DNA from 2 places in the Ruminococcus sp. AM42-11 genome. Region 2 is predicted to be linked to the other one. Evidence: predicted binding sites of a transcription regulator. Region 2 holds the regulator's gene; the other holds the start of a gene.
What was found. The regulator NrdR, encoded in region 2, represses ribonucleotide reductase genes. The targets are predictions, from matches to a motif close to CACNANATNTNGTG.

Region 1 (15,432 bases), on a different contig from region 2:
GGATGACCTTCAGGCAGAAATCGCTGGCTGATCTTAATCCACTGTTTTTCCCATTACGAGGAAGATAATGGGCCGGACTTACGGGTCCGGTCCATTTTTAAGTTTGCGAAGCAAACGCTACTTCTTGTGCCAGGCACAAGAAGGTTCCACCTTTTTGCGAAGCAAACGCTGCTTCTTGTATTTGTCACAAGAAGGTTCTGTTTTTCTGCGTAACAAACGCCGTTTTCTGTGCTTGTCTGCGCAGCGTCAACGCTATTTTTATAAAAAGAGAGGTATCCCTGTGAAGAAAAAATTCAAAAAAGTGGAACCATATGTATGGATCCTGCCAAGTGTCCTTCTCATGGCAATTTTCATCCTGGTTCCTATTATCTTTGTATTCCGTATGGCCTTAAGCGACGTCAGCAAAGCTGGTCTGATCAAAGGCTTCGCCGGATTGGAAAATTTCCGCAAGGTAACAAACAGCCCTGTTTTTGCCATGGTGCTGAAAAACACCCTTGTGTGGACCGTTGCCGTAGTCGGCATCTCCACACTCCTTGGATTTATCCTTGCGATTCTCCTCAACAATGAATTTAAAGGCCGTAAGCTTGCACGTGCCGTTGTTGTTTTCCCATGGGCCACAACCCTGATCGTTCAGGCAAGTATCTGGAAATTCATCATCGACACAGATTACGGTACCTTAAATACACTGTTGATGAAGCTTGGCATTATTGACCACGCTGTGAACTGGACTCCTACTGCCGGTGCTTATTTCGCCTGGGAAATTGCCTGCGGTATTTTTGTTACCATTCCATTTGTAACCTTTACCGTACTTTCCGGTCTGCAGAGTATTGATGCCAGCTACTATGAGGCAGCAGCCGTAGACGGAGCCAGCTACTGGCAGAAAATGTTCCAGATCACCATCCCGCTGGTACGTCCGAATCTTACCATCAGTACCATCCTGAACATTATCTACGTATTTAACTCTTTTCCGATCATATGGACCATCACCAAGGGTGACCCTGCCAACCGTACCGACACCCTGGTTACCTATCTGTACAAACTGGCCTTCTACAACGGCAAACAGGGACAGGCAGCAGCCGTATCTGTTATCGGCTTCCTGATTCTTCTTTTCTGCGCCAGCCTGTACATGGTTTCCGTACTGAAGAAAGGAGACGAATAATATGGCAAACACCAATGCTTCAGTTAAGAAAAAAAATACCAGAAACACAGTTTTGCGTGTATTGCTCTATGTAGTGATCATCGCCATCTGTCTGATAACTTTATACCCATATTTTGTAACTGTATGTACTGCTCTTAAAAGCCGCGCGGAAATCTTTTCCATGAATGGAACTATTTTCCCTGTTGAGGCCATCTGGTCCAACTTCACAGATGTATGGAAGCTGGCTCCCATGAGCAATTACATGATGAACTCCATTGTGATCGCAGGAGGCTCCACTCTTCTGGCTATGGTCTGCGGTATCCCAGCTGCTTATGCCCTGTCCAGAATGAAATTCAAAGGCCAGACTGCTTTTCTGGGATTTGTTATTGTCTCCCAGATGTTCGCACCGGTTGTACTTCTCATCGGTATCTACAAGGTTATGATGGCGTTCCATCTTACCAACAGCATTATCGGCCTGATCTTTATCAACGCAGCATTTAACCAGGCATTTGCTATCTGGCTGCTCCGCGGTACTTTCCTGAGCATCTCCCCTGAGATGGAGCAGGCTGCCACTATTGACGGCTGTAACCGCGTACATGCCCTTTTAAGGATCCTTCTGCCTGTTGCTGCACCTGGTATCGTTACAGCGCTTATTTTCGTATTTATCAACGCCTGGAACGAATATACAGTGGCACTGACACTGATCTCCACTGATACCTTCAAGCCTCTCACCGTTGGTATCAATATTTTCAACGGTTACAATATGATCGAGTGGCAGTATCTGTTTGCTGCTTCCCTCTATGCAATTGTTCCAGTTGTGATTCTGTTCGTCGGAATCGAAAAAAATCTGGTTGGAGGACTCACTTCTGGTGGTGTCAAGGGTTGATTTTTATTTTTTTCCAAGTATAATAGAGGAAGATGCGGACGCGAGAAAGGGTTGCCCAGGGCAGCCCTTTGTTCATGCCCCATAACTATTCAGAAGGCAGTATTCCGCCAGGTGTTTTTGTGAACATTGTTCACAGCTGCGGCGCGAAATCATACAAAGCATGTTACTGGTCATCCAGTAACTGTTTTATTGTGTACGGTAAAATTTCACATACGGAATAACCCCGATGATTCCGCACATTTCAGGAACTCTATACCGGAGATCACCGAATGATTCTTCTGTCCTGCTGACGAAAATTCAGCACATTTCACAGATTTTTAAAATCAATGGTTTTGACCTTGACTTTTCTGTAGAATACTGTAATATTGATAGTGCACAACATCTAGTATGTAATTAAAGATTTAAACACAATATATGGAGGGATTTGAAAGAATGAGTACTGAGGTCAATGCAAACGTCATTAAACGAAATGGCGTGGAAGTTATTTTTGATAAGGCGAAGATCATCAATGCCGTTGAAAAAGCGAATGAGGAGGTTTCCAAGCTTCACAGGCTGAGTCATTACCAGATCACAGCGCTTGCTGATATGATTGCCACCCGTGCCCTTGAATCCTCCCACGCTGTCAATGTGGAAGATATTCAGGATATGGTAGAGACCGGCATTATGGAGATGCGCGGTTATGAGGTTGCACAGAAGTATGTGCGCTATCGCTACAAGAGAGAGCTTACCCGCAAGTCCAATACCACAGACGACAGCATCCTTGCTCTTCTTGACCAGATTAATGAGAATGCCAAGCAGGAGAACTCCAATAAGAACCCTACTATTAACTCTACCCAGCGTGATTACATGGCAGGCGAGGTCAGCAAGGACCTGACCATGCGTGTTCTTCTTCCTGAGGAGATCGTAAAGGCTCACGACGAGGGAATCATTCATTTCCATGATTCCGATTACTACGCACAGCGTGAGCATAACTGTGACCTGATCAATCTGCAGGATATGCTCCAGAACGGCACGGTTATCAGCCAGACACTGATTGAGAAGCCTCACAGCTTCTTTACCGCATGTAACGTTACCACACAGATCGTCGCACAGGTAGCCAGCAATCAGTACGGCGGACAGTCCTTCTCTCTCGCCCATCTGGCTCCTTTTGTAGACATCAGCCGCCAGAAGATCCGTAACAAGGTAATCGAGGAACGTAAGGCTTGCGGTGAGCCTCTTGATGATGAGATCATCCAGAAGGTATCGGAACGCAGACTGAAGGATGAGATCCAGAGTGGTATCCAGACGATCCAGTACCAGCTGATCACTCTTATGACCTGTAACGGACAGGCACCATTTGTAACGATTTTCATGTATCTTGATGAAGTTCCGGAGGGACGCACCCGTGATGACCTTGCACTGATCATCGAGGAAGTTATGAAGCAGCGTATGCAGGGTGTTAAGAACGAGCGCGGTGCGTGGATCACACCTGCATTCCCGAAGCTGATCTATGTGCTGGATGAGGATAACATCCACGAGGATTCCAAATATTGGTACCTCACAGAGCTTGCAGCGAAATGTACTGCCAAGCGTATGGTTCCGGATTACATCTCAGCCAAGATCATGCGCCAGTTAAAAAACGGCAATGTTTACACCTGCATGGGATGCCGTTCCTTCCTTACCGTTGAGGAGAAACAGAAGAACCCGGACGGTTCCTACAAGTTCTACGGTCGTTTTAACCAGGGTGTTGTTACCATTAACCTTGTAGATGTAGCCTGCTCCTCAGACGGCGATTTTGATAAGTTCTGGGAGATTCTGGAGGAGCGCCTGGAGCTTTGCCACAGAGCACTCCGCTGCAGACATGAGCGTCTTCTTGGCACAGTTTCCGATGTTGCCCCGATCCTGTGGCAGTATGGTGCTCTTGCACGGCTTAAGAAGGGTGAGACCATTGACAAGCTTCTTTATGACGGCTATTCTACGATCTCACTTGGATATGCAGGTCTCCATGAGATGTGCATGAGAATGTACGGAAAGCCTCATACAGACCCTGAGGTTCGTCCGTTTGCGCTGAAGGTTATGCAGCGCCTTAATGACAAATGTGCCCAGTGGAAGGCAGCTGAGAACATCAGCTACTCTGTATATGGCACTCCGATGGAATCCACCACATACAAGTTTTCCAAATGTCTCCAGAAGCGTTTTGGCATCATTCCAGGAGTTACGGATAAGAATTATATTACAAACAGCTATCACGTTCACGTTACTGAGGAGATCGACGCATTCTCCAAGCTGAAATTCGAGTCTGAATTCCAGAAGCTTTCTCCAGGAGGAGCCATCAGCTACGTGGAAGTTCCGAATATGAAGCAGAATATTCCGGCAGTTCTCTCTGTTATGAAGTTTATCTATGATAACATCATGTATGCAGAGCTGAATACCAAGAGTGATTTCTGTGATGTCTGCGGATATGACGGAGAGATCCAGATCAAAGAAGACGAGAACGGCAAGCTGATCTGGGAATGCCCGAACTGCGGTAACCGCAATCAGGACAAGATGAGCGTTGCCAGAAGAACCTGCGGATACATCGGTACCCAGTTCTGGAACCAGGGACGTACCCAGGAGATTAAGGATCGTGTATTACATCTATAATAAATCCGGCATTGTATTATAATTTTTTTACATTGCCTTTATAAAAAAATCCGGACAGCTTTCTAATTTTCACAATTTTGATCCCTGTCCGGATTTCTTTTACAGTGTTTCCGGAGTGTGTTTGAAAAAGACCTTCTGCAAGATGTGCGTCACAATTTGTGGGAGATTTTATCTGATTGGAGGAACTCAATTATGAATTATGGAAACATCAAATCATACGATATTGCAGACGGCACAGGCGTGCGTGTAAGCCTGTTCGTATCTGGCTGCAGGCACCACTGTAAGGGCTGTTTTAACGCACCTACGTGGGATTTTAACTACGGTAAGCCATTTACCCGGGAGACTCAGGATAAGCTCCTGGAGCTGCTTGCTCCGTCTTATATAGAGGGCTTCTCCCTACTCGGCGGCGAGCCATTCGAGCCAGAGAATCAGCCTGTTCTGGCAGAGCTTCTGGAAGAGATCAGGCGTACCTTTCCGGATAAATCCATCTGGTGTTACAGTGGATATCTTTTTGACAAAGATATGGTTCCCGGAGGTAAGATCTACACTCCTTTTACAGACCGGATGCTTTCCTGCATCGACGTTCTGGTAGACGGAGAGTTTATTCAGGAATTGAAAAACCTCTCCCTTCAGTTCAGAGGGAGCAGCAATCAGCGAATTCTGCATTTAAAAGATGGTAAGCTTATTAAAGAAGGCCTGTGATACGGGTCTTCTTTTCTTATATCTGCATTCAAATAGTTGCATAAGTTTTTACATCTGGGTAATCGAAAATCCCCCTCCTGTCTAACAGGAGGGGGATTTTATTACACTTTATTTATTTTGCTTTCGCATATTTTGGTGTGCTGTAAGAAGAATAGATTGGAACACCTGCTTCGTTGTTTCCAACGGCGCGTACTTTGTAATAATACTTGGTTCCAGCTTTCTTGGAGCTCTTGTCAACATATTTCACTTTGGAGCCTTTTGTAATAGTTCCTACCAGTTTGTATCCGGAACCTTTCTTAGTGGAACGGTATACCTGATATCCGGTAGCTCCTGTTACTTTCTTCCAGCTGACAGTAATCTTGCCCTTTGTTGCTTTCGCTTTTGGACTGGTTGGCTTCGCGATCTTTGCTGTGGAAACTATAGCACTTGCAGATTTGCTTGCACCACTTGTATATGTTTCATCAGCAGAATCTTTGTACTCATAGGACTTACCATTCTTGTAAGCAATTACATAATAGTAATATTTTACTCCTGCTTTCGGTCCTTTGTACTCTGTGCTTGTTGCACCATTATAGGTGTACTTGATCTCGCGATCTGTAATAGTCGTTTCCTTCAGTTCACTAACGAATTTGTATCCGCTGACTGTTGTGGAATCAGCAACATAATTCGGGACAGTTGCACTGGAACCGTAACTATAGCTGTAAGAATTGCTGTCTTTGTTATATCTGTTCCAGGAAGAGGTGGTTCTGTATACACGATAGTAATCAGCACCTGCTACCGGATTCCATGTTACAGTAATACTTCCATCTGCTTTGTTTGCAACAGCTTTTACATTGCCAGGAGTTGCTAAAACAGGATTAACTGTTGCTCTGATTTCATTGCTGTATTCCTGTCCTCTGTATGCACGTACACGATAGGTTGTTTCCGTATCTGCTGCCGGGAATGTAATGGAAGATGTGGAAGCTTTCAGTGTCTTATAGGTTTCCCATGCACCAGTCTCTTCATTTCTCTTCTCAACCAGATAACCCTTTCCTGCATATACCGGCTGCCAGCTTAACTTCATCTTACCGTTTGCATAAGAAATTCTGTTAACGGTAGTCATCTCGAAGCTAAGATTTGCATATACACCTTCATCAATGTAATACTTGCTGTTTCCTACAGTCTTGTATGCTCTTACAAGATAGTAATAATCCATACCGCTCTGAAGCTTCTTGTCTGTATAACTGGAAGCCTTTGCACTTGTAGTCTTGATCAGTTTATACTTAGCAAAATTGTTGGTCATGCCAGCTGCTACAGTATCTCCAATAGAAGATCCTTCACATCTGTAAATCTCATATCCCTTAGCACCTTTGATCTTGGTCCAGGACAGTTTTACAGAAGTTGTGCTCTTAGGTGTTGCTTTCAGCTTCAGCGCACCGCCCCAGGTAGTAACCTTATTATAAGCCCATGCTCCATAAGTGGTCTTGCCTGTTTCGGAATCATAATAATATGGTCTTACTCTGTAAGTATAGGTAGTATCTGCTTTCAGTTTGGTGTTCTTATAAACGCTGTCTGTAGTTTTGGCAATTGTTTTATATTTCTTGCCATTCTTTCTCTGGATCTGATAGCCGGTAAGCCAGCTTTCTGATCCGCTTTCAGCGCTCATCTTTAAGGTAACGGTCTTAGCTGTGATAACATTTGTTACAGATATATTCGGCATACCAGCGTTAAATGATGCTGTATTTGTGTATGCACTGTATTTCTGTGCAAGTGTAGCTGCCTTATCATTTTTTACACGGGCACGCACATAATAGGTCTTGCCTGGTGTAAGTGATTCAAAGTAAAGTGTTGCCTTATTATTCTCACCAGAAATACAATCTGTAACCTTGTAATCATTTACAAATTCAGGTGATTCGGAATACCAGAATTCTACATCTTCTTCTTTTCTTACAGTTCCGTCATAGGAGAATACATAACCATCCGGTGTTTTCTCAACCAGCTTCAGGTTGCTGATCGCTGAAGTGGCTTTGGAGACATTGACAGCTACTACATTGGAAGGAGTACCGTATTTCTTGTTTCCGCTCTTGTCTTTTACATAAGCGACAACTCTTACATAGGTTGCTCCTTCTTTTAATAAGGATTTTCTCAATGTAAGTGCATCATCATCCTCATAGTACTCATCTTCATCTTCATCATAGTAACCACTGGAAGAAGCTGTTACCCAGTCCTCTTCGGAAGGCTGTGCCTTATCAGTGTACTGGAGCTCATAAGAGTCGCCATCTTCCAGAACAGCATCAAAACGGAATTCGAAGCTGTTTTCAGATTCTTTATACATCTCTAAGCCAGTCACATTCTTAGGTGCCTTTTCTGCATCTGTAGTGAAGGAGACTGCTGCAGGTTTCAGTTTTGCAACCTCTTCCTCTTCCGGTCTGTCTGCACTGCTCACTGCACGAACATAATAGGTTTTTCCTGCTTCCAGATTACTGTTGTTTTTACTGATCTTCAGTTTCGCAGAACCAGCTGAGCCATCATAATAGAAGCTGCTCCAGTCACTTGCCATAGTTGCAGTAGTAAATTCTGTGCCTGTTGCGATCTGATACCATACGCTGTTTAAATCAACCTTTGCACTGTATGTGAAATAATAGTACTCATCGTCAGCTTTTACATACTGAAGATCTGTGATCGGCTGAAGAGCATCTACTGTAAATGCAGCGGACGGTGCTGACCAGTCGCCTTCTACGGTCTTTGTGACTTTCTTTCCGTCTGTATCAACGGTATAAGTGCGTACTGCACGTACCTGGAAGGTATAGGATTCTCCAGGAGCCATTGCCTTGATCGGATCGCCCTTCTCATCTCTTACACGGTCAAATGAAACCTTAGGATCTGTTGTATATGTATACAAATCTTCATCTTTAAGCTCTGACAGGGAAACACTTGGGAAATTACCGCGTCCGACGCTGTAGTAGGTCTTATCAACAGTTCCGTCATCCTTCAGAGAAGCTGAGCTCACGTATTCACGGCCGGCAGAATCTTTTACAAGGATTTCATAGCGGTTTACATTGTCAAGTGCGTTCCAACGCAAGGTTGGCTCACTATCCTCTGTGTTTACATTTACACCGGAAACAGCTGCAGGCTTCTCACTGGTACCTGCATCTGAAGCGGTTACTTTGTATGCAAATGCATTGGACCAGTCTCCGTATACTTCCTTACCATCCTCTCCGATCTTAACGGCACGAACAGAAAGATTATAGGTCTTTCCGTCTTCAAATGCATAAACAGGCTGACCGGTAGCCGGGTAAATAACAGGTTCCAGAACTCCGTCTACGCTTGTATAAGTTCTATAATCAGACTCATCAAAGGAATATCTGGTGCCGCTTACTCTGGTATACCTGCCACTCTTCCGATCGGATGCCAGCGACTCAAAGTACTCACGTCCAGCTTCGTCTGTGATCTTAATCTCATAGCTGTCTGCATTCTTATCCGGATTCCAGCTGAGAACATAAGAAGAAGCTGTTACACCGGAGATTTTCTTCAGGCTTGTATCTACAGCTTTATAAGTTACTGTATAAGCGTCAGACCATTCACCTTCCTGCTTCTTGTTTGCACCATTCTCATATCTGTAATTAATTCCGCGGACACGGATGGTATAGGTTTTACCTCTTTCAAATTTGAACTCTCCGTAGGTTCTTCCTAAATAGAAGTTTGGATAGGAATAATTGGAATCTGTTGTAAAGGCAACTTTTCCATCTACTTCAACTTCGTACTGGGATACATATGTATTCTGGATACGGTTCCAGCTTACATATTCATATTCATCGTTGTATTTGAAATTACCGGTCTTCTCTGGTACAAGACTGCCGCTGTCGTCTGCTTCTACAACCAGCTCATTGGACCAGTCGCCTACCTTCTTCTCGTCGCCGGAGCCTGTATATGCACGGACTTTAACGGTATATTTCTTGCCTTTCTGGAAAGCACCGATATATTTTCCGTCTGCATCAGAAGCGACTTCATAAAGACCTGTGGTGTCGTTCTTTTTAAGCAGATAACCGTAATTCTCATAGAAATTGAGCCAGTTACCTGAAGTAGTTACATAGGAGGGTTCCTTTGCTCCATATGCATAAGAATAATATTCATTTCCAGCTTCATCCTTAATGGAAACCTCGAGGTTCTGGTTCTCGCCGGATACCTGAATCTGATTCTTTCTTTCAGCTGCATAAATTGTCACACTCTTCGGCTCAGCGACCTTCTTTGCGTAGGTATAATCTACAGCGTCAGACCATTCACCATATGCAACAGTTCCATCTGCGCTGTTACGGTTTACGGCGCGAACGGAAACTTTGTATGTCTTGCCATTCTCAAGACCTGCAATATATCCGTCTTTACCATCTGGTTTGTATACAAGGTTTCCTTCTGCGTCAACCTTGAACGGCCGCATGGTAAGACTTGTAAGACTATAGCTCAAGTTGACTGTTGACGGATAACCGGTCTCTGGCTCGCTTGCATCATAATTGTAGCGGTAAGTGTACTCTCCGTCTGTTACACGGATCTGGTATTCATCTGCCTTCTGGTCTGCATACCAGGTAAGAACATTCTTATCCTCCTCATCAAATGCAACATGTCCGATCTTGCCAGGTGCCTCTGCATCAAAAGCAGCAACCTCATCGGTGCTTCCGCTCTCTTCTGCGTCTGCAACTGCCTCACTGTCACCGAAGCCATCCTCTGTAACAGCTGACACTGCGGCTTCATCTCCGAAGCCATCTGCCTCTACAGCAGCTTCCTCTGTGGTGTCCGCTTCCGCTGCCGGAGACTCAGATACGAAATCTCCTCCATCTGTAAAATCTGACGCCAGAAGCGGTGTCGGTGCGGAAGTTGCGGTCATTGCCGCTGCAATTGCAATGGCAACAGACTTATTGAGTGTTTTCAAATCTTTCTTCATACATTTTCCTCCATGAATTAAATTTATTGAAATTGATCAATAAGTAGTATGGGGAAATTATAGCGTATTACTCCGTTTTAGGCAAGTGTTTTGTGAAAAAATTATGTATTTTTTGTGTAAATAAACACACATTACCACCCCCCGTTTGTATTTTTCTGATATTTTCTCTTTTTTCTGACAATTAATTGTTTTCTTTATATTTCGACTATTTTTGTATTTTTTCATATTCTGTCAAAATACTGTTCATTTCGTAGCGCTTCAGCTGTCTGATCAGTTCTTCTGCATTAATATGAAGCCGCATATCTTCCAGGCTTTCTTTTATCTCAATGTCACGTTTCATAGTTGCCAGCTGTTCGCTTAAGTATACCATCTCTTTATTTGTTTTCAGTGCTTTCAGAGGGCTTCTTCCTATTCCAAGGTTTTCTTTCCAGAAAGTATTCAATTCCTTTTCTTTCTTTGCCACGCCTTGGCAGTCCTCAATTGCTTCATAGATCGCATCCAGGGTTTTATATTCTGCTACAAGCGGCGCTGCTGCCGAGGAAACTCCTTTACAGCCTGGAATTCCATCGCCTGGATCTCCGGTGATCGCCAGAAGCACAGGAATCTGTTCCGGATATACCCCTTCCTCAGAACAGACAATTTCCGGTGTATATTCAAATACATTAGAAGGGAGTTCCTCGTAAACCTCTTTTCCAAACAGGCCATATGCATCCTTCAAGTTCTCCAGCTTATCCTTCGTAACAACACGCCACATGCGGGTATATTCGCTTACCAGCTGAAAATAATCGTGATCCTTGGTAAGCACATAAGTCTGCAGATCCGGGCCCTGGAATTTCTCCACAAGAGATGCCGCATAATCGTCAGCCTCATAGTCCTGACTCATAAATACCGGACAGCCGATTGCCTTCAGAAGCTCTTCCATCTGGATAAACTGTTCTTTTAATGGCTGGGCAGTCTCCTTGCGATTGGCTTTGTAAAAATCAGCGCCAAGCTGGGTGCGGCGGAAAGTATCTCTTGTCATATCAAAGGTAAATGCCACGTATTCCGGCTTTACTTTCTTATAGACAGCCAGAAGGGTGCGAAGCATGGTGAACATGGCATTTGTGTATTTTCCATCGGAGGTGTGCAGGATTTCCGGATAGTGTCTCTCTTTTTCCTCGTCTGTCTTTGCGAAAAGGATAGATTTTGGAAGATTTCCGTAATAGGATGTGGACAGCATGGAGGAGCCGTCGATGATCAGAAATTTTGGCATGATTGTTCTCCTTCTATGATTATTTGACAGTTTCCTAACGAAGCGTTGATTTTTACACACTGTCAGGAAGTGTCTTTTCAATATCTGATATGATATCAGACCTGTAATTTTTCTCAATCTCTCTGTAAGTATACCATAAATTTATCTTATCTGAAAAATTTCCAAAAATTTTTTCAGATTTCGTGTTATTTCTTTCTCTGGTTTTCGTATATATAGTGAAGGGAGCAGAAAACAAAATTATTTCTGAATTCCCGCTTCTACGTAGAATGAGGAGGTACTCAATGAAAAAAATAATTTTAACCTTATCCGGCGTTCTTTTTGTGATCGTCACCGGATGCTCGCTGCTGATCTGCATGATGAACGGAATTCCGAATTTAGATCAGCCGGCTGCTGCCTTTTACCTGGCGAAAGCAATTCTGTTATCCTTTAGCCTTCCTCTGGTAACCTTAGGTCTCTTCGTACACTGTTTGCAGCTTAGACGAAAGCTTGATAAGAAGAACCAGTTGTTCCGGAATGCGATGAAGGAGCTGATAAAAAATCGCCAGACCAGCTGCAGGGATTCTGGAGATTCTGATTTCCAGAGCTTTAAAAATTCACTTACCTGTCTGTTCTGTGCCTTTGCAGAAGATTCCGGTCTCAGCGAAGAGGATCAGAAGGACTTGCTGGATTTTATTGACAAATTTTAAGTGAGGGACTTGCATGCTTTTAATCTGTATGAGCATAGCAGGAACAGTGCCACTGATCATCTGTCTCCTGCTATTGCTTCTCCAAAGGAAAAAATTTTCATACCGGCTTGGCCGGAACCTGGTGTTTCTGAGTCTGGCGGGGTATTTGATACCGTTTCAGGTGGTTAAATATCTGATGCCAACAGATGTTTTGATAAGAACAGACGCTCTTGCAAACATCTCTTATTACATCAATTTTGACGACAAAGGAGCAATTTCTTATCACGGAATTTCATTATGGATGTCCGACTGGATTCTTATGATTGGATTATGCTGGCTATTTTTAATCTCAGGCTTCAGTGTTTACGAAATCATAAAGTATCACCGGCTCACGCGAAAGCTGAAAAAGATTACTGAGAAAAGAACTTGTTTCTTACCTGGAATCGGGGATGTAGAATACCGTATTTCTCCCCTTATTGGTTCTCCCTATACTATAGGTTTCCTGAAGCCTTTCATTGTCGCGCCGGAGAGCCTTGAGGATTCCAGATTGTCAGAAATGATTATGCGGCATGAATATTCACACCTGCGCCGTCATGACTCAGCTGTAAAGCTGCTCTGCCTGTTAGCCATTTGCCTTCATTTTTATAACCCGTTAACATTGCTTACGCTTCTGCTTTACACCAGCTTTTCCGAAAACATTGCAGATCAAGCCGCCACCGAAGGTTTCACCACGGAAGAGAAAAAAGCCTACGCAGTCGCTCTCGTGAATCTTTCCGCAAGGAACAGACAGGTTCCTGTAGTCTGGAAAAACAACTTATTGGGGGCCAAACATACAATGAAAAGGAGAGTGGAATTTATTATGATGAAGAATAGAAAAGCCAGTAAAATTGGTACTGCTGCGGCAATATTGGCATCTGTATTTTTGAGCGGGACTACGGTGTTTGGGTATGCGCCGATGCAGACGACGGAAGCACCAGTATTTTCTCCAATTACTGAATCCTCTATTTCTTTTGAAGAAGTGAACACTTTAGATTCTCAGTTTTCAAACTCAGATATATATTTTGAAACAGAAGATCATTTTTCAGTTCCAGTTACTTCTTCCGATTTAGAAACACGTGCCCTTATATGCACACATGATTTTAAAGAGGGATACGCGGATAGACATTATCCCAAAAGTAATGGTGGTTGTGAAGTAAAACGCTATACTGCAAAAATTTGTCAAAAATGCAATCATCTTGTCATCATGGACTACGTAAGCACAACAACTTACGCCAAATGCCCACACAAATAATCGCCTGCACTAACTTTAATGGGAGGAAGTTAGCCCAGCCGAATTATTAAATCATTCACACTTACCCAATTATGTCATTTTCCATTATTATCTTTCGTGAAGCTCAGAGGGAACGGAAGCTAAAAACGAGCCAGGGAAGCGTTTCGCTTTCCCTGGCTCTTACCCGTTTCAGAAACATATTATAACATTTCTCTTCTTTCTTTCCATCACGCCGCTTTCCCGGTACCTTTCAGCTGTCCATGCACCGTCTGTCTCACAAACACAAAGCAGATCACCTGCAGCACAATGGTAATGAACCAGGATGCCGGATAGGAAATAAACAAGGTGTACAGGCTTCTGTGCTGTGGGAATATCCAGAAGATCCACACAATTCTAGTACCAACCGTACCGATAATAGAAAGGATCATAGGCACACCGGAATGTCCCATTCCCCGGAGAGCGCCAGGAAAAAGATCCATGATTCCACATAAGAAATAAGGCACTGTGGTGATGGAAAGAATCTCCACACCGCATCGGATAACCTCCGGGTCCTCTGTGTAAACCTTCAGGATCTCACCGCCACACATGTAAGAGCCGCATCCCAGCACAAGGGCGATCACAAAAGACAGGATTCCGCAGTCCAGCAGCACTCTGTCCATACGTTTATATTTCCCAACGCCATAATTCTGGCTGGTAAAGCTCATACAGGCCTGAGTGACCGCATTTACAGACGCATACAAAAATCCCAGAATATTATTCGCCGCCGTATAACCAGCCATGGCAGTGGAACCAAAGGAATTTACAGAAGACTGCAAAAGCGCATTGGAAATGTTAATAACCGTACTCTGCACTCCCGCCGGTATTCCCACCTGGAAAATCTGTACCAGATAAAATTTCTTCATGCACAATCTGGAAAACCGAAGCTGATAACTGCTGTCCGTCATATACAGACATCTAAGAACCAGAATACAGGAAATCAGCTGGGAAATAATGGTCGCAATGGCAACACCTGCAACACCCAGATGAAACACGATCACCAGAATCATATTCAGCACCGCGTTGGTCACACCAGCCACGACCAGGAACATCAGCGGACGCCTGGTATCCCCTACCGCACGCAGAATAGCTGCACCATAGTTATAAAGCATAAAAAACGGCATTCCCAGGAAATAAATCCTCATATACAAAGTGGACTGGTCAATCACATCCGCAGGCGTTCCCATAACCTCCAGTGCCCATCTTGAAAAAACAAGTCCTACAGCAGCCATCGCCACACCACTGACCAAGGCCAGTGTCACAGACGTATGTACCGTTTCCGACATCTCTTTTGCCTTACCTGCCGCATAGAATCTGGCAGCCAAAACATTAGCTCCCAGTGAAACACCAATAAAAAGATTGGTAAACACATTGATCAAAGCGGTAGTAGAACCAACTGCTGCTAGGGCCTGGCTGCCGGAAAACCGTCCCACCACAATAATATCCACAGCATTGAACATCAACTGCAGAATTCCGGAAACCATCAGCGGAATGGCAAAAGAAACCAGCTTGTCCATAATGGTTCCGTTACACATATCAATTTCGTACTTATTCTTACTCAACTCTATCGCTCCCTCATTCATATGCCAGCACCACCGGAAGCCCCTTCCGGTCTGCTGCCAGAGTATATAAAAAGCTCTGGCAGGTACTGGCGCACATCATCCTTTCTGTCCCCGAAGCCATTTTTCAAGGACAGAATAAATCACATTCATGTCAATAGGCTTAGTTACATAATCACTCATTCCACACTCTGCAGCCCGGCTCTCATCCTCCTGGAACACATTTGCGGTCATGGCGATCACCGGAATATTTTTCCAGTAATCGCTCTTTCCTGCACGGATATTTGCCGTGGCCTCATAACCATTCATCACCGGCATCTGAATATCCATGAAGATCAGTTCATAATAATTCTCCGGCCGGGTTCCAAGAAGCTTAATCGCATCCTG
Region 2 (15,432 bases):
GTGTATCGTCCAAGAATAACAGTTGCAAGAGCAATATAGCCACGGCCAGAAATCATATTTTCTGTAAAAACGCCAAGCTGTACCAGTACCAGATATGCACCGCCGATTCCTCCAAGGATTCCGTTAAATACCATCACGATCCAGCGGTATTTTTTCACCTGGATGCCTGCGGATTCTGCTGCACGTGGGTGTTCTCCCACTGCCATAAAGGACAGCCCCAGATTGGTTTTTTTGTAAAAAACCCAGGTAAGGATCAGGAGAACATAAAGGATATAAGTCAGGAAATCGCAGTTAAAAAATGCATCTCCGATCAACGGAATCTTTGACAAGCCTGGAATGGCAATGTTTGGGAAAGTCTCGATCTGCTGATAGCCCTGTCCATTTGACATTAATTTAAATAAAAAGCTGGTGACGCCAAGCATAAGCATGTTGATGGCAAGACCAGAAACAGACTGGTTCTGGATCAGCGTAATGGAAAGAAGTCCATGAAGCAGACTGACTATAAGTCCTCCTGCCATACCGCACAGAAGTCCCACAAACAGATTGCCGGAATACCAGGCACCTGCAAAGGAAAAGAATGCACCGCTGAGCATAACACCTTCCATTCCGATATTCAGAATACCGGATTTTTCCGCAATGGTCTCACCAATTCCGCCATACATAAGCGGCACTGCCAGACGAACTGCTGCGGCCAGAAAAGCCGTCATAAAGCTTAAACTGAAAATCTGCTGAAGCATTACGCATTTCCTCCTTTTCCAACTTTTGCCTGTTTCTTTTTGAAATGAAACAGTTCTCTTCCCAGAATCAAAACAACAACCAGACCGATCAAAATATTAACGATTGCAGACGGTACTCCAAGCTGTCTTTGCATGGAGCTTGCACCTACCTGCATTGCTGCATAAAGCACTGCCACGAAGAATACGCCAATAGGGTTGTTAAATGCCACAAGTGCGATCAAAACAGCCGTATAGCCACAGTTTGAGGAGATTCCCTCCAGAAGCTTTTTCTGAATGGCAAGAACCTCGATTCCACCTGCCACTGCGGAAAGTCCGCCGCTTAAAAAGGCGGAAAGCACAATATTTTTCATAACAGAAATACCGTTGCAGGTGCTTCCACGTTTGTTCAGTCCAACTGCCTTCAATTCGTATCCCATAGTTGTTTTTTCCAGGAAAAACCATACTACAAGTACACAGATGATTGCGATCAGAATCCCTGCATGAAAACGGGTTGCCCGGATCAGGGTTCCAAGCTGTACGGCTTTGTCAATTTTCGCAGACTGCGGAACATTTCCTTCCGGGTCCATCAGGAAGGAACGGACTGCATAGCCAAGAAAATTAATTGCAATATAATTCAGCATAATAGTGACAATAATTTCGGAAATATTGAATTTCGCTTTGCACACTGCTGCGATCAGCGCCCACACGCCACCTGCCAGAAATCCGATTACCAGGGAAAGGATAATTCTTGGTATTCCCGGAACAGCAGTCCAGTTCAGAGCTACCATGGTAGTTGCCATTGCCCCTACATAAAACTGTCCTTCTGCACCAATGTTGAAAAAGCCGGTACGATATGCTACTGCGCAGCCAAGACCTGTAAGGATCAGCGGGCATGCTTTTACAAAAATTTCTGCAAATCCTGCAGGTGTTCCAAAGATTCCACGGAAGAAAAGACCGTATGCTTCCATCGGGCTTGCGCCGCATGCAAGGATCAAAACCGTACCTGCCAGAATTGTAATCACAAGAATCAGAAGTACATCTGTAATCCCTCTTGTTCTTTTTTCCTTCTCCATTATCTTGCCTCCTCTTCTGAAATTCCGCCCATGAGAAGGCCGATTTTCTGTACAGTAGCTTCTTCTCTATTCAGGATTCCCACGATTTTTCCACCAAAAAGCACTGCGATCCTGTCACTTAACGCCATAATTTCTTCCAGGTCTGCAGAGATCAGCATAACACCTTTTCCTGCATTTCTCTGATCAATAAGCTGCTGACGGACAAATTCTGTAGCACCGATGTCAAGACCTCTGGTAGGCTGGCTTGCCACGATCACTTTTGCATGATCGTTCAGCTCTCTGGCTATGATCAGCTTCTGCTGGTTTCCGCCTGACAAAAGCTTTACAAGCGTATCAATCCCCGACTTTCCGGATGCGCGCACCTGATATTGTTTCATTTTTTCTGCTGCATTTTTACGGATAGCTGCTTTGTTTATAATAGAATGGTTTGCAAATGGAAGCTTCCCATATTCCCGGAGAACAAGGTTTTCTGAAATGTTCATTCCGGTGATCAGACTGTCTGACAATCTGTCCTCTGAAATATAGGAAACACCTGCTTCATAACGTCCGCGGATATTGATTCCTGCCAGATTCTGTCCGTCCAGAAGAATTTCGCCCTCACCGGTTTTCTGAATTCCGGTGATCACCTCTGCAAGCTCTTTTTGTCCGTTTCCTTCCACACCGGCAATTCCAAGGATTTCCCCTTTGTGAATGGTAAGGCTGATATTCTCAAGCTTATGACGGCTGTGTTTTCTGTGATGATTGGACACATTTTTCAATTCCAGCATAATATCTTTTTTGGGAGAACCTTCTATATGATAGTCATCATTCAGCTCTCGTCCGATCATATAGGCAGACAGCTCTTCCGGATTGGTGTCTGCAGTCACAAGATCTGCCACCTGTCTGCCATCCCGAAGAATGGTAACCTTGTCACTGATTGCCATAATCTCGCTCATACGATGGGTGATGATAATGATTCCATAGCCTTCTTTTTTCAGATTGCGGAGAACATCGAAAAACTGTGTGGTTTCCTGAGGGGTGAGTACGCCAGTAGGCTCATCCAGAATCAGAAGTTCTACATTTCTGTATAATGCTTTCAGGATTTCCACGCGCTGCTGTTCTCCCACTGACAGATCACTGATCACAGCATCCGGGTTCACGTAGAGTCCGTATTTTTCTGCCAGATCAGTCAGCTTCTTTTTTGCAGCAGCTCTGTCCAGGAAAAAGGAGTTGTCCTTCAGATTCAGAACAATGTTATCCAGAACTGTCATTTTATTTACCAGGGAAAAATGCTGCTGGACCATTCCAATGCCTGCATCGATAGCTTCCCTTGGAGAGGCAAAATCCGCTGGCTTGTCTTTCCACAAAATTTCACCGCTGTCTGCAGTGTAAAGACCAAATATAATATTAACAAGTGTGGTCTTTCCGGCTCCGTTCTCACCGAGGAGAGCATGGATCTCACCTTTTTCTACTGTCAGGTTGATATTCTCATTTGCATATACGCCGGAAAATGATTTACAGATATGTTTCATTTGAAGAAGAGACATGGTTTTCTCCTTTTTCTCGTATAATTAAAGTGTTTTAAAAAGCTGAAACTTCGGAAGGTTATCTCCACTGACTGATTGATAACTTTCCTCCATTTCAGCTTCATTTGTCTTTGAACAATCAGTTGCCGGATTTCAGATTGCGAGCCATTTTTATAAAAACAGATATCTCAATCCGCGGTTACAAATCCGATTTCTTACTGTCTCATTGTGTAGTCGCGCTCAACTTCAAGCTCGCCGGAAACGATCTTATCAATTGCATCCTGTGCAGTTGCTTTCACATCATCGGAAAGATTGTCGGAAAGGAGAACTTCTACTGCGCCATCTGCCATACCAAGGTTGTAAACATCTCCCTCAAAGCTTCCGTCTGCAACGCTGCCAAGGGCAGTATCAATTACAACATCAAGATTGTAAATTGCAGAATCAAGAATATTGTCAGGTGCTAAAGAGCTCTGATCGTAAGAATCGCCCTGGCACCAGATTCCAGCCTCAACAGCTGCTGTCATTGCACCATTTCCGCAAGCATTTGCACAATGCTTGATTACGTCTACGCCATTGTCGATCATAGCTTTTGCAGCTTCCTGTGCAAGCTGTGTATCAACAAAAGAGTTTGTCCAGGCTGTCTGAACTTCGATATCAGGATTTACGGATTTTGCTCCGTCTTCATATCCGTTAATGATCTTTACAAGGGAATCTCCAGGGATCGGTCCAATGGCGCCAAGCTTACCAGACTCAGAAGTAGAAGCAGCAATGATTCCTTCTACATAAGCGGTCTGCTCACATGCCATAACGTAGGAAGCTACGTTGTCAGCGGAAGCGTCAGCCTCTGTGCAGATGAATTTGGTGTCTGGGTAGGTCTCTGCAACTTCCAGTGCAGGATCACCGAACTCATATCCGTGACCGATTACCACATCATAACCTGCACTTGCATAGTCAGCAAAAGCAGCGGAAATATCAGCAACTTCCAGGTTCTCTGTGTAAGCCAGCTCGTATCCGTATTTCTCACAGGCTTTCTGTGTTCCTTCGTATGCTGTCTGATTCCAGCCCTGGTCATTTGCTGCTCCGGAAAGTAAAAGTGCTACCTTCAGTCCTTCTCCATCAGCTGCCTGTACCGGCTGAGTACATACACCATTTACCATAGCCGCTGTCATTGCCATTGCTAATCCCATAACCACCAGTTTTTCATCATAATCCTCCTTGATCAGATCCTGTTTTCGTGTATTCGATACTGTTCACTCCGTGGTCAGTATCACTTATTTTTCTTATCCGCAACTTTGTAGTTGCTATAAGGTTTTCTTAAGGCTTCTTTATAGTAAACTATATAGTTACTATAGAGTCAATACATTTTTTCTTTTTTTGCAAAATTATCTGAAAAACCATTGGAGTCGCACAGGGCAGTTTTTATTATTCTCCAAATTCTTCTGCAACCTTCTTCAGCATTTCCCGGATTGGCAGATGATATGGGCATCTTGTCTCGCACTTGCCGCATCCCACACATGCAGAAGCTTTCACTGCCATGCTGCCGTAGCGGTCTTTCGCCCAGTCAGCCAGATTGTAGCGTTCCAGATATCCTGCGAAAAGGAATGCGCTTGGGATGCTGATTCCAACCGTACATGGCGCACAGTAATTGCAGCGACGGCAGAAATTGGTGCCCAGCTGATGGCGGATCTGTTCCATTTCTGCAAGCTCTGCCTCTGTAAGAGGTGCTGTGTCAGAGCATGCCTTAATGTTCTCTTCCAGTTCAGATACTTCTGCCATTCCCGGGATTACCACAGTAACAGCCGGGTTAGAACAGACATAACGAAGTGCAAGAGTGCCATTCTCAATTGCACCACCTGCTAATGGCTTCATGGCAATAAAGCCCACATTTTTCTCCTGACATTTGCGGATCAGCTCGTCGCCCTGGTTTTCTACGATATTATATGGAAACATGATTGTCTCCACCCAGTCCAGATTCAGTGCGCGTTCAAAAACAGCTGTAGAATGTGCAGTCAGACCGATATGACCAATTTTACCGGCTGCTTTCGCCTCCAATAAAGCCTCCAGAGCACCGCCCTCACCTATAACAGTGTCCAGCTGTTCCATGCTTGGGTTGTGTACCTGATACAGGTCAATGTGATTGGTTCGAAGATTGCCAAGGCTCTTCTCAATGTCTGCTGCCATGGTCTCTCTGGTTCTTGCCATACTCTTGGTGGCAATTACAAATTTGTCACGAATTCCTTCAAGGGCATAACCAAGATACTCCTCGCTGACCGTATAGCCTCTGGCTGTATCGATATAATTCACACCCTCTTCTGCCAGCTGCTTCATTAATTTCTTAGTACCTTCCGCGTCAATTCTCTGGATGGGGATTCCGCCAAATCCCATACGGGAAATCTTAAGACCGGTTTTTCCAAGTGTTGTATATTTCATTTGTGCTCCTCCTTATTTTTGGTATACAATAATTTTAAAAAATGTGTCTGCAATTAAACAAAATATGCCACCGGCATACGCCGATGGCACATAAATAAACAGCTTATGCGATTTAGAACGGATATTCGCAATCCGCTTCCGCTACTTGCTCATAAATAAATAACTGCTCCGCAGTTATTTATTTATACTCGTGACAGGTACTCGCCTGTTCTGGTGTCAATTTTCAGCTTGTCGCCCTGGTTAACGAACAGCGGAACCATTACCTGTGCTCCTGTCTCAACGATAGCCGGTTTGGTAGCACCCTGAGCTGTATTACCAGCGAATCCTGGCTCTGTCTCTGTAACTACAAGCTCAACGAATAACGGAGGCTCAATAGCGAATACATTGCCATTGTGAGAACAGATCTTAACCATCTCATTCTCTTTTACAAATTTAAGAGAATCGCCAACCTGCTCTTCTGTAAGACCAACCTGGTCAAATGTCTCTACGTTCATGAAGTAATATAATCCGCCATCGCTGTAGAGATACTGCATATCAACACGCTCGATACGTGCTGTAGGGAATTTCTCTGTAGGACGGAAAGATTTCTCTAACACGGATCCTGTAATAATATTTTTGTATTTGGTTCTAACGAAAGCAGCTCCCTTACCCGGTTTAACGTGCTGGAATTCTACGATCTGACAAACGTTGCCATCAATTTCTACTGTGACACCGTTTCTGAAATCACCTGCTGAAATCATAATTAATTTTTCCTCCTTATAGTGCTTATGACTAGAAATATTTTATTATATATGTACCATTTTTTCAACTACTTTTTTTCATATGCAGCCAAATTTTCCTGTTTTTCCCATATATTATGGCAAAATACTTTTGTATTTACGGAAGCTGTCCTTCAATTTCCTTGATCAGCTCCTCAAAAGGCTTCACTCCTGTCACAACTTCAATATCTGCAAATTTATGATAAATCGGATCACGCTGTTTCAGAAGCTTTTTGATCTTTTCCTCCTGATTTTCGCCTTCCAGAAGAGGATTGCTATTTCCCTCAAGCCTCTTGCGGAGAGTCTCAGCAGACCCCTTCAGGTAAACAACTGTACCCAGCTGCTTAATATACTGCTCATTCTGCTCCTGAACCGGAAGACCTGCGCCAAGAGAAATCACTTTTCTTTCTTTATCTTCAATCAGAGCTTTCACAGTCATAGTTTCCAGAGCACGGTAATATGGCTCTCCAAATTTCTGTAAAATCTCCTTTACGGACATGTTCATCTTCTTAACGATCACCTTGTCCACATCCACAAATGTCAGTCCCAGGTCACTGGACAGACGTTTCCCCACTCTTGTCTTGCCAGAACCCATAAATCCGATCACCACAATATGGTTCATGAATTCTTCTCCTCCTTGGTATAAAAATGTAATACAATTTTCTCCAGATAGCGCTTCAGCACGATCTGGATCTCTTCCTTGGGATTGATCGGCTTTACCAGAATATTACGAAGGCCAGCATTCTTAGCCCCCCATATATCGGTAAAAAGCTGGTCTCCGATAAAGACCGTATTCCCTGTGTTCGTTCCAAGTCTCTCCATGGCCCTTTCATAGCCTTTTCTGGACGGCTTGGCAGCCATTTCAATGAACTGAGCGCCTACTGAAGCGGCAAAGGGTTCTACCCTTTTTTTCCTGTTGTTTGACACCAGACAGCAGGAAAAGCCAATGTCACGAAGCTTCTGAAAAAGCCGGACAGCTTCCGGATCTGCCGGTGCCCCATGAGGAACCAGGGTATTGTCAATATCAAACAAAATCCCCCTGTATCCCTCCTGGTATAGTTTTTCATAGTTGACTACATATGCTGAATCCAGATATTCATCTGGAAAAAAGCGTTCAAACATTCTGTTACATCCTTTAATTCTTTTATTTTCTATGGTAATGCAGATTGCGGGGATGATTTTTCAAACAGACTCCGGCAACACGCTTTGCAATGCACAGAAATCATGTATTCACATGATTTCGCGCCTGTTTCCCAAGAGGTTCTGTCAAGATCCCGTCACCTGCTTAGGTACGCCTGCAGTTCCTCATAATGGTCTTTCATCACATCATAACCATGCTGATAAAACGCCATCAGCTTCTCTTTGTTCGCCTCCGCACGCCCCACAGTGGGAATTTCCGGGCGGATGACAAAAATATGTCCTTCCCTCTCCCATTTTTCCAGAAGCTCCAAAGTCCGGTTGTAGCTGCGGTAACGATTATATAAAGTGTTCAAAAATTCCGGGTAATGCCGAAATGCAGCCACATAAAGCGGAGTGCTCTTTCCCGGTTTCTTCTTGCGGTAACCCATATTTCGGGTAAGGATCACCACGTTCTTCCGATATCCCTTCTCCATGGCATGGATCAAGGGAATCGAATCTGCAATGCCGCCATCCAGATAAGGAACACCGTCAATCTCTACCATGGGGCTTACAACAGGAATACTGGAAGAAGCCCTTCCAATATCCATCAGACGCTTTCTGTCATGCTTCTCAGTCATATATTCCGCATCACCAGTCTGGCAGTTAGTCACTACCAGCTCACACTCCGTATCTGACTGAAAAAAAGTATCAAAATCAAACGGAAACAATTCATTTGGATATTTGTCAAACAGCATATCCATGTCAAAAAGCTCATGCTTCTTAAGAGCTTCCTTAGTAGCAATATAGCTGTTTGCCTTATCCTCTATGATCATGCAGTCCCTGGTCCTTCCAGGCTGCCAGGATACATAATCAAGAGCATTGCAGGAACCAGCGGAAACACCCACCACATATGGGAATTTCACCTCTTTTTCCATAAGATAATCCAGAACCCCTGCTGTAAATACTCCCCTGCTTCCCCCGCCCTCCAGGACCAGGGAAGACTGATGCTTCACTGTCATTCTTATTCACGCTCCTTAAGCGGTACGTATACAGCCGGAGCCAGAACGTTCTTGTAAGCCGGACGGATGATCTTGTCTGTATTGATCAGTTCTTCCATTCGGTGGGCGCTCCAGCCCACAATACGTGCCACTGCAAAAATCGGTGTATACAGCTCAAGAGGCAGATCCAGCATGCTGTAAACAAAACCGCTGTAAAAATCCACGTTTGCGCTGACACCCTTGTAAATATGGCGCTCCTCGGCGATAACCTCCGGAGCCATTTGCTCTACCATCGCGTAGAGATTGTATTCTTTCATACGGCCTTTTTCTCTGGCCAGAGTCTCAACAAAGCCTTTCAGTACCTGGGCACGAGGATCCGATACCGAATAGATCGCGTGTCCCATACCATAAATAAGACCTCTCTTATCAAAAGCTTCTTTGTGAAGCAGTTTCTTCAGATACTCTCTTACTTCCTCTTCGTCAGAAATATCCTTCACATTCTTCTTCAAATCCTGGAACATACTTACAACCTTAATATTGGCACCACCGTGCTTCGGACCTTTCAGAGAACCGAGAGCTGCTGCGATTGCAGAATAGGTGTCTGTTCCGGATGAGGAAACAACGTGTGTAGTAAATGTAGAGTTATTACCACCGCCGTGCTCCATATGAAGGATCAGGGCAAGATCCAGGATCTTCGCCTCCAGATGGGAATATTTCTTATCCGGGCGAAGCATACGGAGGATATTCTCCGCTGTGGAAAGCTCTTTCTTCGGATTGTGAATATAAAGGCTCTTGCCGCATACATAGTGATTGTAAGCCTGATATCCATAAACAGATAAAAGAGGAAATACACTGATCAGATTCAGGCACTGTCTCAGTACATTCGGAAGGGAAATATCATCCGGCTCCTTGTCATAGCAATAAAGTGTAAGCACACTTCTGGACAGGGCATTCATAATGTCCTTGGACGGTGCTTTCATGATAACGTCCCTTACGAAATTCGTAGGAAGGGAGCGCTGGTTCGCCAGAAGCTTGGTGAAATCCTCCAGTTCCTCCTCATTCGGAAGCTTGCCGAACAGTAAAAGATAGGTAGTTTCTTCGAAGCCGTATCTGTCATCTTCAATAAATCCCCTGGTCAACTCCTTGATGTCATATCCCCTGTAGGAAAGACTGCCCGCACAGGGCACTTCCTTGCCGTCAACCACCTTCGTGGCGCATACATTGGAAATCTGCGTCAGACCCGCCAGGACGCCCTTACCATTGATATCGCGAAGCCCTCGCTTTACATCGTATTTCTGATAAAGAGACAGATCCAGGCTGGAATGCTCCTTGCAAACCTCCGTCAGGTTCTCTATTTCCGGTGTTACTTTCATCTTAAATTCTGTCATTCAAATAAACTCCTTTCTTTTTAATCCGTCCGATAATCCGTTCCTCCCTCAATTTTTAATGCTGTCAGAGTCAGAAGCGGATGCTTCTGCTCCGGCATTGTAAATGGATAATCTGTGACTGCCATTGTTTTATTATCTTCTTATCGCTGTTTATAGGTGGACAAGAAATCCTTCAGCTTGTCCATAGCCTTCTCCAGCTGACGCACATTCGGCAGATATACTACGCGGAAGTGGTCAGGACAATTCCAGTTAAAGCCCTTTCCCGGCACCAGAAGCACCTGTTTCTCATGTAAGAAATCAAGAGCAAACTGCTCGTCATTGTGAATATTGAATTTTTCTGTATCGATCTTCGGAAAATATAGAACGCAGCCTTGGGCTTTACGGCTGTGATTCCCGGAATGTCATTGAGTGCCTTGTAGATAAAATCTCTCTGCTCATAAACTCTTCCGCCTGGCTGAATGTACTCATTTACACTCTGGTATCCACCAAGTGCAGTCTGTACAATGGACTGGGCCGGAACATTGGAGCAAAGACGCATGGAGGAAAGCATGTTAATACCTTCAATATACCCCTTCGCCTTATTCTTGGCACCACTTAAGATCATCCATCCAATACGGAAACCAGCGATCATATGGGACTTGGAAAGTCCGGAAAAAGTAACGCAGAATACGTCTGGTGCAAGGGATGCAATAGAAGTATGCTTATAGCCATCCATGATCAGACGGTCGTATATCTCATCTGAAAAAATGATCAGCTCGTGCTCTCTTGCGATCTGCACGATCTGCTCCAGGATCTCCTTGGGATAAACTGCTCCTGTAGGGTTATTCGGATTAATAATAACAATCGCTTTGGTCTTGTCTGTGATCTTACTCTTAATATCATCAATGTCCGGATACCATTCAGACTGCTCATCACAAATATAATGAACTACATTTCCACCTGCCAGAGTCGCAGTAGCTGTCCACAAAGGATAATCCGGTGCAGGGATCAGAATCTCATCCCCGTTATCCAGAAGTGCCTGCATACAGAGATTGATCAGCTCACTGACACCATTACCTGTATAAATATCACTCATGGTAACCCCGGGAATTCCTCGAAGCTGGGCATACTGCATAATGGCCTTTCTTGCGGAAAAGATTCCCTTGGAATCGGAATATCCCTGCGAGGTACGAATATTGCTCAGCATGTCCAGAATTACTTCCTGCGGTGCAGAAAATCCAAATGGATATGGATTGCCGATATTCAGCTTCAGAATCTCCATTCCATCCTCTTCCATTCTGGCCGCTTCATCCACTACCGGTCCTCGCACATCATAAAGTACGTTATCCAGTTTACTGGACTTCTCGAATGTTTTCATTTATTTCACTCCTCATCTTACTACTTATGTCCGGCATATCTAGTATGAGAAAAATATCTGTCTTTTTCCTGCTCCGGCATAATGTATTTCTTGCTATCTATCATCTCATATTTGGCTCATTTTCGCAACCCTTAATGAAATTTTTGAAAATATGAAAAAAACTCTTTTCATTTTTAGCACTTTAGTGTATAATAGCGTCGTTAAAAAATTTTACACCTATCTGGATGAGGAGGAATTACAATGTCTTACACAGAAGAAGTATACGAAAGAGTCGTAGCACAGAATCCAGGTGAGCCTGAATTTCACCAGGCAGTAAAGGAAGTTCTGGATTCCCTGAAGGTCGTAATTGACAAAAATGAAGAAGAATACCGCAGCATGTCCCTTCTGGAGCGTCTTGTAGAGCCGGAAAGAATCATTTCCTTCCGCGTTCCGTGGGTAGATGACAAGGGCGTTGTTCAGGTAAACAAGGGATATCGTGTACAGTTTAACAGCGCTATCGGACCTTATAAGGGTGGTCTTCGTTTCCATCCGTCAGTAAACCAGGGTATCTTAAAATTCCTTGGATTTGAGCAGACATTTAAGAACTCCCTTACCGGACTTCCAATCGGTGGTGGTAAAGGTGGTTCCAACTTTGACCCGAAAGGCAAATCTGACAGAGAAGTTATGGCATTCTGCCAGAGCTTTATGACAGAGCTCTCCAAATATATCGGAGCTGATACCGATGTTCCTGCTGGTGATATCGGTGTAGGCGGACGTGAGATCGGTTATTTATTCGGACAGTACAAGAGAATCCGCGGATTATACGAGGGTGTTCTCACAGGTAAAGGACTTACCTACGGCGGATCTCTGATCCGTACACAGGCTACCGGATATGGTGTTGTTTATATGCTTGATGAGATCATGAAAGCACATAACGATTCTATTGATGGAAAGACATTCATCGTAACAGGATCCGGAAACGTTGCAATCTATGCTGTAGAGAAAGCTCAGCAGCTTGGCGGCAAGGTTGTTGCTATGTGTGACTCCAACGGATATATTTATGATCCGGAAGGAATCAAGCTTGACATTGTGAAAGATATCAAAGAAGTAAAACGTGGACGTATCAAAGAGTACGCAGACCGTGTTGAGGGTGCTTCTTACACAGAAGGTACCGGAATCTGGAACATCAAATGTGATGTATACCTTCCATGTGCTACCCAGAACGAGCTTGCTCTTGATGGTGCTAAGACACTTGTTGCAAACGGCTGCAAATATGTAGTTGAGGGTGCGAACATGCCTACTACTCTTGATGCTACAACTTATCTCCAGGAGAACGGTGTTCTGTTCATGCCTGGTAAAGCAGCTAACGCTGGTGGTGTTGCTACTTCTGCTCTTGAGATGAGCCAGAACTCCATGAGACTTTCCTGGACAGCAGAGGAAGTTGATGCGAAGCTTCATGGAATCATGGTAGACATCTTCCACAAAGCTGATGACGCTGCTAAGCGTTATGGTATGAAAGACAACTATGTTGCCGGTGCTAACATCGCCGGATTTGAGAAAGTTGTAGATGCTATGAAAGCTCAGGGCATCTGCTGATTCTCTGTCATCTGAAGTTTCAAAAAGACAGGTCCGCTGCGGCCTGTCTTTTTTATTCCATTTAATACTTGTTTATACAGAAAAAAATCCCCGCTCTCTGGCGAGGATTTTTCTAATTTAAAAATTTCTTCAATTCATCCATAAAGGTACTGACATCTTTAAACTCCCGATACACAGAAGCGAATCGCACATACGCCACCGAATCCAGATCTTTTAAATGGCTCATCACGATTTCTCCGATTTTCGTGCTGGAGATTTCTTTATCTTCGGCATTAAAGATGTCGCCTTCTATGGCATCGATCATGGCTTCCAGCTTATCGCTGGCAATGGGACGTTTGTAGCAGGCGCGGCGGACACCGTTGATCAGTTTATTGCGGTCGTACTGCTCACGGTTCAGATTCTTCTTGATTACGGTTAACGGGATTGTCTCCACATTCTCATAAGTGGTAAATCTTCTTCCACAGGAATCGCACAGTCTTCTGCGTCTTATGGAATTGGTCTCTTCCACTGGTCTTGAATCTACTACTCTTGTATTATCCTGATTACAGTATGGACATCTCATGTATTTATTTCCCCTTCCTCATGTCTCCCCTTCTGCCATACAATCCGGGCAGCAGACTTTCCTCTTTTCTGTTTGCTCAGTAACATAAAACGGACTGAATTACCTATTTCTTATTATACTTTAATCATAGAAAGTATGTCAATAAACTCCATACATATTTTCAGACTTTTTGCATAATATCATAAAAAACAGGTGCTTTTCATGCGTATTTGCGAATTAAAGCAAAAAGAAGTGATCAATATCTGTACCTGCCGTACACTTGGCTGTCCGGTGGATGTGGAATTTAACTGTGAAACCGGATGTATTACCGCCCTTGTGGTTCCCGGACCTGGCAGTTTCTGCTTTTGTTTCTGGGGAGCCGGAAGTGAATATATAATTCCATGGAATTGTATCCGGCAGATCGGAGATGACATTATCCTGGTGGAAATTGATGAAAAGTATTGCTGTAAAAAGGCTTAATTCTATTTTCCCAATTGTCAAGGGGCAATAATTTTTATATTTTCCCGAAAAAAGAATATTTATCCTCCCACGTGAGAATCATTGTTACTGTTCACTTCGTTCTCAGCAGCACGCTTCGCGATACACAAAAGGAGGATTCAAATAATGGCACTTAACAAAGTTGAAATTTGCGGAGTCAATACATCGAAGCTTCCGGTACTGAAGGCAGAAGAAAAAGAAGAGCTTTTTCGCAGGATCAAGGAGGGTGATGAAGAAGCCAGGGAACTTTATATCAAAGGAAATCTGAGGCTGGTTCTCAGCGTGATCAAGCGTTTTTCCAACAGCAGCGAAAATATGGACGATCTTTTTCAGATTGGCTGCATTGGACTTATAAAAGCAATTGATAATTTTGACACTACATTGAATGTAAAATTTTCCACTTATGCAGTGCCTATGATCATTGGAGAGATACGAAGGTATCTTCGTGACAATAACAGTATCCGGGTGAGCCGGTCGCTGCGGGATATTGCTTATCGTGCTATCTATGCAAAAGAAACTTATATGAAAACAAATCTGAGGGAGCCTACCATTGCGGAAATTGCCAGCGAAATAGGGATAAATAAAGAGATGATCGTATATGCTATGGATGCGATACAGAATCCGGTGTCGCTTTTTGAACCGGTTTATACGGAAGGCGGGGATACGCTTTATGTGATGGACCAGATCAGCGATAAGAAAAACAAGGAGGAGACCTGGGTGGAAAATCTGTCCCTCCGGGAAGCTATAAACCGGCTGAATAAGCGGGAACGGCATATTATTGATCTGCGTTTTTACGAGGGCAAAACCCAGATGGAGGTAGCCCAGGAAATCGGGATTTCCCAGGCACAGGTCAGCCGGTTGGAAAAGAATGCACTAAAACCATGCGGAATTATCTGAGAGCGTGACGGAAATCATGGATCCCGGCATCACGAAATCCGCCCCTTAAATGGTCTGCTGCATGAATATATATTGCAAAATCGCTGGTTGTTGACCAGCGATTTTGCTTATTATGCTGCTATTCCAGAATGCGTTTGAAAAAGGCCTTCTGCAAAATGTGCGTCACAATTTGTGGGAGATTTTGTCCGGATGAGGGCGCCGTAGCGGGCTACGGCAACCGAATTCGGGCAAAATATACCGCAAAGTGGGGCGTGCAGATTGCGGGAATGATTTTTCAAGTACGCTCTAATGCCTTTTCCAATTCTTTTATTACAATTTTAAGAGCTTTAATTCTCGCATACTTCTTATCTACAGATTCCAGGATATGCCACGGTGCATAGGTGGTGCTTGTCTTGGCAAGCATTTCATCTACGGCCCCTTCATAAGCATCCCATTTTTCGCGGTTGCGCCAGTCTTCGTCGGTGATCTTCCACTGTTTTTCAGGGTTGTTCTGGCGGTCGGTGAAGCGGGCCAGCTGGGTGTCTTTGTCGATCTGGACCCAGAATTTGATGATCACGGCACCCCAGTCGGACAGCTC

Region 1: a site for NrdR is predicted at 2,399-2,412, ahead of nrdD (anaerobic ribonucleoside-triphosphate reductase). Genes of this name have one in related genera too.

What each region holds. Positions count from the first base shown of each region.
Region 1 is NZ_QUIO01000003.1:143,187-158,618, reverse strand. It holds gene DW904_RS03425 (extracellular solute-binding protein) at 1-31, shown strand, start outside; gene DW904_RS03420 (sugar ABC transporter permease) at 281-1,159, shown strand; gene DW904_RS03415 (carbohydrate ABC transporter permease) at 1,161-2,024, shown strand; gene nrdD (anaerobic ribonucleoside-triphosphate reductase) at 2,457-4,646, shown strand; gene nrdG (anaerobic ribonucleoside-triphosphate reductase activating protein) at 4,839-5,348, shown strand; gene DW904_RS03400 (fibronectin type III domain-containing protein) at 5,461-10,263, opposite strand; gene DW904_RS03395 (5'-3' exonuclease H3TH domain-containing protein) at 10,469-11,515, opposite strand; gene DW904_RS03385 (hypothetical protein) at 11,797-12,201, shown strand; gene DW904_RS03380 (M56 family metallopeptidase) at 12,215-13,471, shown strand; gene DW904_RS03375 (MATE family efflux transporter) at 13,678-15,048, opposite strand; gene DW904_RS03370 (ATP-binding protein) at 15,145-15,432, opposite strand, start outside.
Region 2 is NZ_QUIO01000053.1:6,829-22,260, reverse strand. It holds gene DW904_RS20245 (ABC transporter permease) at 1-737, opposite strand, end outside; gene DW904_RS20240 (ABC transporter permease) at 737-1,789, opposite strand; gene DW904_RS20235 (ABC transporter ATP-binding protein) at 1,789-3,315, opposite strand; gene DW904_RS20230 (BMP family protein) at 3,510-4,481, opposite strand; gene DW904_RS20225 (aldo/keto reductase) at 4,717-5,724, opposite strand; gene efp (elongation factor P) at 5,907-6,464, opposite strand; gene DW904_RS20215 (shikimate kinase) at 6,601-7,104, opposite strand; gene DW904_RS20210 (YqeG family HAD IIIA-type phosphatase) at 7,101-7,604, opposite strand; gene DW904_RS20205 (patatin family protein) at 7,760-8,620, opposite strand; gene DW904_RS20200 (citrate/2-methylcitrate synthase) at 8,623-9,987, opposite strand; partial or broken gene DW904_RS20195 (aminotransferase class I/II-fold pyridoxal phosphate-dependent enzyme) at 10,128-11,344, opposite strand; gene gdhA (NADP-specific glutamate dehydrogenase) at 11,585-12,919, shown strand; gene nrdR (transcriptional regulator NrdR) at 13,032-13,481, opposite strand; gene DW904_RS20180 (YlmC/YmxH family sporulation protein) at 13,683-13,940, shown strand; gene sigG (RNA polymerase sporulation sigma factor SigG) at 14,085-14,855, shown strand; partial or broken gene DW904_RS26045 (DUF6783 domain-containing protein) at 14,966-15,073, opposite strand; partial or broken gene DW904_RS26040 (DUF6783 domain-containing protein) at 15,050-15,100, shown strand; gene pap (polyphosphate:AMP phosphotransferase) at 15,130-15,432, opposite strand, start outside.